3 regions of the Streptomyces sp. NPDC053493 genome follow, and region 3 is predicted to be linked to each of the others. Evidence: riboswitches for the same ligand, from Rfam matches in the RefSeq annotation. Region 3 holds a riboswitch; each other region holds the start of a gene.

Region 1 (3,264 bases), on a different contig from region 3:
GCCGCCTGACCTTCGCGTACGAGCGGTCCCAGTCGAAGTCGGCGTCGCCCGCGGCCACTGCGGAGTGCGCCCAGCGGGCCGTCACCTTGGTGGCGAGGATGCGGTCGTACGCCTCCTTCAGGGTCGTGTACCGGTCCTTGACGAAGCCGTGGAACTCGGAGTTGGTCGAGTTCATCACGGTCAGCTCCTTCAGGCCCGAGACGACCTGGAGCTGCCCGGTGGACTTGCTGTAGGTGACCTGCGCGGTGCGCACCTCCTGGCCCTTGCGGACGAAGGAGTGCTGCTCGGCGCGGGTGGGCACGGAGATCCGCTCCCAGGCGAACTCCTCGACGCGGATCTGCGCCTCGTGGATCACCGGCTGGGAGTGCACGAAGTGCTTCGCGAGCAGGATCGCGAAGGCCTCGGGCGAGGCGATGCCGTGCTCCTTGGCGAAGGCGTAGACCGTGTTCTTGGTGGTGTCCGTCGGCAGGCAGTTGCCGTTGTCGCCGGTGAGGTGGACCTCACGGAACTCGCCGCGCAGCGCGACCGAGACGTTGAGGTCGCGGATGTCGTGCCAGGCGCCGTCGTTGCCGCGGCGCTCGATGGTGACGATCCGGTTCTCGGCCTTGCCGTACTGGTTCTGGCCGAGGACGTGCTTGCTGGTGGAGGTGTAGCTCATGATGCGGCTCCTGCGGGTACGTGGATGCGTCGATCCCGTACGCCCGGCGTCCGGTGCCGCGCACGCGGCACCCCCCGCCGTCCGGCCCCGCGCCCCGAGGCCGCCCCGGGACTGACGAGCATCCCGGTCCGTAGGTTCCGCTGGATTCCAGCACAGCCCGGCGGCCGCACGCAATGCCTGCGGAATGCGTGACCTTCCACACGCCCAGAATCGGACAAAGCATGTGATGTCCCGCTATTCCTTTCCAAGGTGGGAATGGGAGCCCGGCGTTGCTGTCACGGCGTCAAGTGCGAGACCGGGGAAAAGGGTTGGGGAGGTGGTGGCGCGGAGGTGCGGTGATCCTTTTTCATTTCCCGGATCAATTCATTTGCGTTGATTAATTAGGGCCTTGTTCTCGTCGTTCCCATTCGCGTACGGTCACCCGGCAACCGGACGGAAACGCCGAATCCTGCCGCCGACCGGTACACCGCACTCACCACACGTCCGGCAGGAGCGGGGGACCCAGGTTTGCCGCCGGCTCCGGTCGTCCGGGCCCGGCTCGGGGTGAAGCCGCGCACTGCGGCCGGGCATCTCCCGCCCGAACCCGACAGCTCACCTCGCAGGCGAAGGAGAGGAATTCGCCATGCGTGGACACGGTAAGCACCGCCGCCCCAAGAACACCCCGCTCGCCCGCTCGATCGCGGCCGCCGGCCTCACCGGCAGCGCCGCGCTCGCCCTGCCGCTGGCCGGCGCGACCGGCGCCGCGGCGGTCACCCCGCAGGGAGCTCCCGCCGCGCAGCACGTGCATACGATCGTCGCAGTCGAAAAGGCGGCGGCCGCTCTCACGGCGAAGAAGGCCGGCCCGGTGAAGTATTCCGTGGTCCGCGGCGACTCGCTTTCCAAGATCGCCCGGAAGTACTCCGTGCAGGGCGGCTGGAAGAAGCTCTACCGCGACAACCGCGCCGCCGTCGGCGCCGACCCGGCGCTCATCCACCCGGGTCTGAAGCTCACCGTCCACGCCTCGGCCACCCCGTCGAAGACCGCGCACGCCAAGACCGCGCACGCGAAGAGCGCCACGGCGAAGGCCTCGCACGCGAAGACCACGCGCACGGCCGGCGCCGGTTCGGCCGCCACGGGCGCGGCGACCAAGGCCGCCCGCCCGGCCGCCGCCGTCCAGGCGGTGGCCGCCTCCAGCGCCGCCGGCTACGCCGACAACCTCGACGGGTGGATCCGCGAGTCCCTCGACATCATGGCCCGCAACGGCATCCCCGGCACGTACGACGGCATCTACCGCAACGTCATGCGCGAGTCGTCCGGCAACCCGCTGGCCATCAACAACTGGGACTCCAACGCCCTCGCCGGCACCCCGTCCAAGGGCCTGCTCCAGGTGATCGACCCGACCTTCCAGGCCTACCACGTCGCGGGCACGGCCAACGACCCGTACGACCCGGTCGCCAACATCACCGCCGCCTGCAACTACGCGGCCGCCCGCTACGGCTCCATCGACAACGTCTTCGGCGCCTACTGACCGGACCAGGGCGGGTGACCGGACCAGGGCGGGGCGCGGACGGATCCGGCGGCCGGGGGCCGGCCGGAGCGCGGCGGGCCGGGGATGGTACGAAGTCCCGCGTGAACGATCAGCCCCCGGCGCCCACCATCCGCGTGTTCGTCGCCCTCGCCCCGCCCGACGACGCCAAGGACGAACTGGCGCGGGCCCTGCGCCCCGCCCTGGACGCCTTTCCCTCGCTGCGCTGGAACCGCATCGAGGACTGGCACATCACCCTGGCGTTCCTCGGCGAGCTCCCGGCCAGGGCCGCCGCCCTGCTGCGGCCGCCGCTCGCCGGTCTCGCGGCCGCGCGGCGGCCCCTGGAGCTGGCACTGCGCGGCAGCGGCCACTTCGACGACCGGGTGCTGTGGAGCGGGATCGACGGCGACGTGGAGGGGCTGCACCTGCTCGCCGCCGACGTCCGCGACGTGGTGAAGACGTGCGGCATCCCGTTCGAGGACCGGCCGTTGCGTCCTCACCTGACGCTGGCCCGGGCCCGCCGCGGTGACCTGACACAGGTCCTCGCGGCGGCCTCCGGGCTGGCCGGGTTCTCCGGCCGTCGCTGGACGTCCGGGCGGCTGCACCTGGTCGGCAGCAACGCCGGGCGCGGGCCGGGACCGATCCGCTACCGCGACATCGAGTCCTGGCCCTTCGCCGGCTCCTGAACGGCGCCCGCGGCCGCACCGGCCTCCCGCCGGGTCACCACCGGTACCAACGGGATCCGCTGCCGCTGCGGAAGAGGAAGCCGAGCAGCCACAGCACGAGCACGGCGATCGCGACGTACCACAGCACGTCGAGCGCGAAGCCCGCGCCGAACAGCACCAGGATGATGAGGAGAACGATCAGGAGCGGAACCATGACGGCACCTCCCGGGTGAGCCTGGCACCGGTCCGTCCGGCGCCCGCACCACCGCGTATGCCCGGTCTTGTCGCAACAATGTGCGAAAGCCTTGGGGTGAGGTTCGGCTCCCTTCGAAAGATCTCGAAAATTCCCGGCCGTTTTCCGTTATCCGGTGGTCGCGGCGCGATCTCCCAGGTGTTGGGCATCGGCAACAGGCAGGACGGTCAGGATGAGGCAGGGC
Region 2 (3,264 bases), on a different contig from region 3:
TGGCGGTTCGCCACCGAGGACCTGACCGTCGGCGGGCAGGAGATCCGGGCCGGCGACCCGGTCCTAGTGGTGCTGGCGGCCGCGGACCGCGATCCCGCGCGGTTCGCGGAGCCGGACACCCTGGACCTGGCGCGGCGCGACAACCAGCACCTCGGCTACGGGCACGGCATCCACTACTGCCTGGGCGCGCCGCTGGCCCGGCTGGAGGGGCAGACGGCGCTGGCGACGCTGCTGAAACGCCTGCCGGACCTGCGACTTGGGGCCGATCCGGCGGAACTGCGCTGGCGCGGCGGGCTCATCATGCGCGGCCTTCGTACCCTTCCGGTGGAGTTCGCCCCGGAGCGTCGCACCGAAGAAAATTGACGCTCCGTCAGAAATGTGATCTTCGCGTGATCTCTGCTGCATCGACTTGTGACGCGCGTTCGAATGCCGCTACGTTCACCCGCAGTCTCAGCAGTCACGCGAAAGGCACTCCGCATGCGCTCCGGGAACGGACGTCACCGCAGACCCCGCCAGGCCCCCGCACTCGTCGTCGCGGCGGGGGTCACCGGCTCGGCCATGGCGCTGCCGCTGCTCGCCACCGGGTCGGCCTCCGCAGCAGACGCGGCGACATGGGACCGGGTCGCCGAGTGCGAGTCGGGCGGCGCCTGGAGCGCCAACTTCGGCAACGGCCTCTACGGCGGCCTGCAGTTCACCCAGGAGGGCTGGGAGCGCCACGGCGGCCTCGCCTACGCCCCGAGCGCGGACCTCGCCAGCCGCGCCCAGCAGATCGCCGTCGCCGAGAAGGCCTTCGCCGCCGGCGACACCCAGTGGGCCACCTGCGCCCCGATCGCCGGCCTGAAGAAGGACGGCAAGGCGCCGGGCGTCGACCCGGGCCCGGGCGCCGCGCCCAAGGAGTCCACGGGACCGCTTCCGGAGTCGAACCGCACCGACGGCCTGCCGGCCGGATCCGGTGCGACCTCCGCGGCGCCCTCGGCGCCGGTGACCACGCCGGCCACGCCCGCGACCCCGGCCACCCCGTCCGCGCCGGGCACGGCGCCCTCGGCCGGATCCACCGTCACGCCCGGCCAGGCGACGACCGCGCCCCAGGCGCCCACGAGCCCCACCTCTCCCGCCGCGCCCGGTACGCCCGTCACGCCGGACGCATCCGTTACGCCCGGTGCGCCGGAGTCGACGACGCCCGGCACCGGCAAGCACCGGGGTGACGCCGCGACAGAAGAACCGGGCGCAACGGACACCACGCCCGAATCGGGACGTCACGCCGCTCCGACCGACGGCGCGCCGGCCGGAAATACGGGCACCTCGGACAAGGCGGACGAATACACCGTCAAGCCGGGTGACAGTCTTTCGGGCATTGCGGAGGAGAACGGCCTGCTCGGCGGCTGGACCGCCCTCTACGACCACAACAAGAAGACGGTCGGCACCGATCCCGACCTCATCCTCCCTGGTCAGAGCCTGGAACTGAACCTCGGGACGGCCGGGTCCGACGCCTAGTCAGGACGGCGAACCGGCCCTGAATGTCCGTTCTGTGCAAGTGAGACATGGGTCTCTCTTCCCGAACTGGCGTGTCACGTCCGCAAAGTTTGTCCGAATCGCCCCTCACCTGCGCAAACACACCCTGACGGGGCGCAAGTAGGGGCGATTTTTCCGGGTTGATGGTCTTTGAACTTCCCCCGGGTCTGTGTCTACGGTCAGGACCGCTCGCCACCGCGGGCCCCGTCGACCGGTCCGCCGAATCCTGCCGCCGACCGACGGGAACAGTCGTCGCGCAAGCGCCGAAGGCAGGAGCGGGGGACCCAAGGTAAGCGCCGGCCCCGGCCGTTGAGACAGACGGCCGACGATCGGCTTGGGGTGAAGCCGCGTGCTAGGTCACGCGGCCGGGCAACTCACAGGCCCGAACCCGACAGCTCACCTCGTAGGCGTCGGTGAGGAGAACCTCCATGCTGCTTTCCGGCAAGGGCAAACACCGTCGTTCCTCCAAGGCCGCCCGCGCCCTCGCGCTGGCCGGTGCCGCCGGCGTCGCCGTCGCGGCCCCGCTGATGGCCGCCGGCACCGCCTCGGCCGCCACCAGCGCCGAGTGGGACGCCGTCGCCCAGTGCGAGTCCGGCGGCAACTGGTCCATCAACACGGGCAACGGCTACTACGGCGGCCTGCAGTTCTCGGCCTCCACCTGGGCCGCGTACGGCGGCACCGCCTACGCCCCGACCGCCGACCAGGCCTCCAAGTCCCAGCAGATCGCGGTCGCCGAGAAGGTCCTCGCGAGCCAGGGCAAGGGTGCCTGGCCGAGCTGCGGCGTGGGCCTGTCCGGCGCCTCCTACGACGGTGGCTCCGCCACGGCCGCCGCCCCCAAGCCGGCCGCCCCGAAGACCACCCCGAAGCGCTCCACCGAGCAGCCGACCACCCGCAGCGAGAAGCGCACCGCTCCCAAGAGCGCCGCCTCGAAGCAGACTGTCACCACCCCGACCGGCAAGAAGGTCAAGAAGGGCGACGGCGAGTACAAGGTCGTCTCCGGCGACACCCTCAGCAAGATCGCCCAGGCGCACGGCGTCAAGGGCGGCTGGCAGAAGCTCTTCGAGCTCAACAAGGACATCGTCCAGGACGCCGACCTCATCTACCCGGGTCAGCAGCTCCACCTGAAGTAGTACCGCCCGCCGGCGCCGGCCGGCGGCAGACCCCGCGGTGAGTGGAAGGAACCGGTCCGGAGCAGCTGCTCCGGACCGGTTTCTTACGACCGGAATCTACTGATTGGTAACCGGGTCTTTCGTCCCGAGATGCATGCCCTCGGGTCCTTTTTCGTCCCAGCGGGCGGGCGCCCGGCCGGTCGGAGCCCCCGGGCCGGTTAGGCTCTTGTCGCAAGGCGAACGAGACCTTGCCGCATGCGTCACAACCAGCGTCACATCCCAGAAGGAGATGCTCGTGCCGTCCATCGACGTCGTCGTAGCCCGGGAAATCCTGGACTCCCGAGGCAACCCCACGGTCGAGGTCGAGGTCGGCCTCGACGACGGCAGCACCGGCCGTGCTGCCGTCCCGTCCGGTGCCTCCACCGGTGCGTTCGAGGCCCTCGAGCTTCGCGACGGTGACCCCAACCGTTACCAGGGCAAGGGCGTGGAGAAGGCCGTTCTCGCCGTCATCGAGCAGATCGGCCCGGAGCTCGTCGGCTACGACGCCACCGAGCAGCGCTTGATCGACCAGGCGATGTTCGACCTGGACGCCACCCCGGACAAGTCCTCGCTCGGCGCCAACGCCATCCTCGGCGTCTCCCTC
Region 3 (3,264 bases):
CTGTTCACCTCGCTCACCGGCCTCGGCTTCGGCTTCGCCGCGCTGCTCGGCGCCACCGCCCGGGCCCGCCGCACCCGTCTGGTGCTGCTGCCGCTGGGCGGCCTGCTGCTCGCCATGGGCATGCACGCGCTGTGGAACGGCTCGGCCAGCTTCCACCCGCTGGCGTTCCTGCTGGTCTACGGCATGTTCATGGTGCCGGTCTTCGCCCTGCTGACCTGGCTCGCGATATGGAGCCGGCAGAAGGAGCTGCGCACGATATCCGGCGAGCTTCCGGCCTACGCGACGGCCGGCTGGCTCGCTCCCGATGAACCGCTCGCGCTCTCCTCGATGCGGGCCCGCTCGCTGGCCCGCGGTTACGCCGCCCGCAGCCTCGGCAAGCCCGGCGCCCAGGCGGTCGGCGAGTACGAGGCGTTCGCGACGACCCTGGCGTTCCTGCGCCACCGGGCCCGGCGCGGGCAGGCGGCGCCGGACTTCACGGCCCGCGAGCAGGAGCTGCTGCACCACCTGTGGCAGCGCCGGCAGGTCGCCTCGCCGGCGCTGACGTACGCGGCCCGGGCCACCGGCCGGGTGTGGTCGCCGCCGCAGTACCTCGACTACGGCGGCTACAACCCGTACCGGAGCTAGAGCAGCCGGCTGGGCCTCAGATGCTCAGGCCCTTGGAGCGGAGCCAGTCCGCCGGGTCCATGCCCGCGCCGGACGGCGTGTGGACCTCCAGGTGGAGGTGGGGGCCGGTGACGTTGCCGGTGGCGCCGACGCGGCCGATGGTGTCGCCGGTGCCGACGGACTGGCCGGCGCCGACCGTCATGGAGGAGAGGTGGCAGTACCAGACCTCGGTGCCGTCCTCGAGCTCCAGCACGATCCGGTAGCCGTACGCGCCGGACCAGCCGGCCGACTTCACGGTGGCGCCGTGGACCGCCTTCACCGGCGTGCCGGTGGGCGCGGCGAAGTCCAGGCCGGTGTGGTGGCCGGAGGACCACATCGAGCCGGCCTCGCCGTAGGTCGAGGTGATCGTGTACGAGGACGTCGGCAGCGCGTAGCTCGCGGCGAGCCTGGCCAGGCGCTCGGCCTCGGCCTTCGCCGCGGCCTCCTCCTCGGCCTTCTTCTTCGCCTCGGCGGCCGCCTTCTCCGCCGCGTCGGCCTTGGCCTCGGCCTCCGCCGCCGCCTTCTCCGCCGCGGCCTTCTCCGCGGCGGCCTTCGCCTCGGCGTCCGCGGCGGCCTGCTGCTGCTCGGCCTGCTGGAGGATGCGGGCGCGCAGCGCCTCGCCGGCGTCGGTCCGGGTGGCCCCGGCCTGCGCGGCGCCGGTGCCGCCGGCCGAGCCCGTGCCCGCCTGGTCGGCCGTGGTGTAGGTGAGGGCGGTCAGCGGCTGGGTGTTGTTCCCCGCCCCGGTCGCCTCGGAGCCGCCCTCGTCCTCGTCGTGTCCGCCGATCAGACCGCCGACGCCCGGCAGGTCGGAGGCGTCGGGCAGGTGGACGTCCGGCAGGTCGACGTCCGGCAGCGCTATCGAGACCGGCGGCTTCTGCTGGGCGGTGGCCAGGCCGCCGGCGCCGACGGCGGCGATCACGCCGACACCGAGCACGGTGGAGGAGCGGGCGAAGTTGGAGCGCTGCTTGACCACGCGGTGGCGGCCGCCCGAGCGGCCCCGGTCCCGCAGGGAGTCCTCGGTGGGGTTCCACTCCTCGCCGCCGCCCGGGCCCTCGGCGGCGCCCGCCGGACCGGGAGCGCCGAAATAGTCGAAGGGGTTTTCGGGAGCAGGGGTGTTGGACGCCACGGAGGCGCTCTCCTTTCCTTCCTTCTCGCCTACCGGGTTAGCTGACGGGTTCGGAGCAGGAAGGTCTCCTACGGGCGTGCCGCACGAGTGCGGTGGGGCCCGATTCACCCCAAGTGGTGGTTCCCCGGTTCCCTTACGGGATTCGGCGCGCGCGCACGGTGCCGTCTCTTGCGACGGCTGGGACGACCGCGCTGCGTTATCGAACGTTAATAGACGCGGCCACTCGATTCCAAGCCGTTCCCCTTGATCATTCACTGAATTGTGAGGCTATGTCCCGAGTTGACCACCGTTCAGAAGAGGCCGCCGACACATCGCCGACACACCTTCAAACTGACGTTGAGTCAATTGTTATCGGAGGGAGACCCTTCGACTACGACCGGTCACCACCCGGCGGCACCACCGGCATCGTCCGGCGCCGCTCCGGCTGCCCCACCGCCGGACGGCTCACCGCGAGCAGCGCCATGTCGTCCGTCGCACCACCGCCCGTGTGCCGGCGCACGTCCGCCACGAGCGCGTCGAGCAGCTCCTCCGGCCCCGGGAAGATCCGCCCGGCGAGCCGCTCCCGCGGGTCGTAGAACTCACCGTGCGCGTCCCGCGCCTCCGACAGGCCGTCCGTGTAGAAGAGGAGCGTCGCGCCCGGCGGATACGGCGTCTCCTCGGCCCGGTCGGGCCACACCGCCAGCTCTCCCATCCCCAGCGGCAACGCCGCCTCGCTCGGCCGCAGCACCTGCGCCGCCCCGTCCGCGTGCAGCAGCAGCGGCTCCGGATGGCCGCGGTTGACCACCCGTACGGTCCGGTCGCCACCCGGGATCTCGGCCAGGACGGCGGTGGTGAAGCCCTCGAAGGCGTCGAGCCCGTCGCGCCGGGTGCCCTCCCGGGCCAGCGCCCGCTCCAGACGCGCCGCCACGCCCTCCAGCGTGGACTCCTGCTCGGCCGCCTCCCGGAAGGCGCCGATGACCACCGCCACCGCCTCCACCGCGTCGAGCCCCTTGCCCCGTACGTCGCCGACCACCAACCGCACCCCGTACGGGGTGTCCTGCACCGCGAACAGGTCGCCGCCGATGAACGCGTCCGCCTGCGCCGCCTCGTACCGGGCCGCGATCTGCAGCCCGCCGATCCGCGCCGCCGGCGTCGGCAGCACCGCCTTCTGCGCCGTCTCCGCGATCACCCGCGCCGAGGCGAGCCGTTCGCCGCTGCGCCGTACGACCCGGTTGATCAGCAGCGCCAGCGCCGAGACGGTGAGGACCGTCAGCGTCTCCGTGAGCGCCGGGATCTGGTCCACCGTCTCGTTGTAGACGTGCAGCCCGACGCTCGCGAGGACGGCGGCGATGCCGGTGAGCAGCGTCGTCAGGGTGGAGAAGAACGGGGCGGCGATCAGCGGCGCGGCCGAGAACAGCGGGGCCGCGGTGTAGGTGGGCGGCGTCGCCAGGTCGTACACCACCCCGCCGACGATCACCAACGGCGGCAGCGCCCGGATGAAGCGCCGCGCGCCCCGG

Evidence for each region. A riboswitch is a leader RNA that binds a small molecule or an ion and turns the genes downstream of it on or off. The one in region 3 is predicted to bind cyclic di-AMP.
Region 1: linked by a shared signal. The riboswitch ahead of ACIGO8_RS10770 (transglycosylase SLT domain-containing protein) and the one ahead of ACIGO8_RS33915 (M23 family metallopeptidase) in region 3 are both predicted to bind cyclic di-AMP.
Region 2: linked by a shared signal. The riboswitch ahead of ACIGO8_RS29425 (transglycosylase family protein) and the one ahead of ACIGO8_RS33915 (M23 family metallopeptidase) in region 3 are both predicted to bind cyclic di-AMP.

What each region holds. Positions count from the first base shown of each region.
Region 1 covers NZ_JBITXS010000003.1:139,117-142,380, forward strand. The annotation lists gene pucL (factor-independent urate hydroxylase) at 1-658, opposite strand, end outside; cyclic di-AMP (ydaO/yuaA leader) riboswitch at 1,088-1,276, shown strand; gene ACIGO8_RS10770 (transglycosylase SLT domain-containing protein) at 1,281-2,165, shown strand; gene thpR (RNA 2',3'-cyclic phosphodiesterase) at 2,267-2,848, shown strand; gene ACIGO8_RS10780 (hydrophobic protein) at 2,883-3,041, opposite strand.
Region 2 covers NZ_JBITXS010000013.1:52,179-55,442, reverse strand. The annotation lists gene ACIGO8_RS29435 (cytochrome P450) at 1-363, shown strand, start outside; gene ACIGO8_RS29430 (transglycosylase family protein) at 478-1,494, shown strand; cyclic di-AMP (ydaO/yuaA leader) riboswitch at 1,764-1,937, shown strand; gene ACIGO8_RS29425 (transglycosylase family protein) at 1,941-2,642, shown strand; gene eno (phosphopyruvate hydratase) at 2,917-3,264, shown strand, end outside.
Region 3 covers NZ_JBITXS010000025.1:8,897-12,160, reverse strand. The annotation lists gene ACIGO8_RS33920 (PrsW family intramembrane metalloprotease) at 1-624, shown strand, start outside; gene ACIGO8_RS33915 (M23 family metallopeptidase) at 641-1,768, opposite strand; cyclic di-AMP (ydaO/yuaA leader) riboswitch at 1,780-1,926, opposite strand; gene ACIGO8_RS33910 (PP2C family protein-serine/threonine phosphatase) at 2,139-3,209, opposite strand.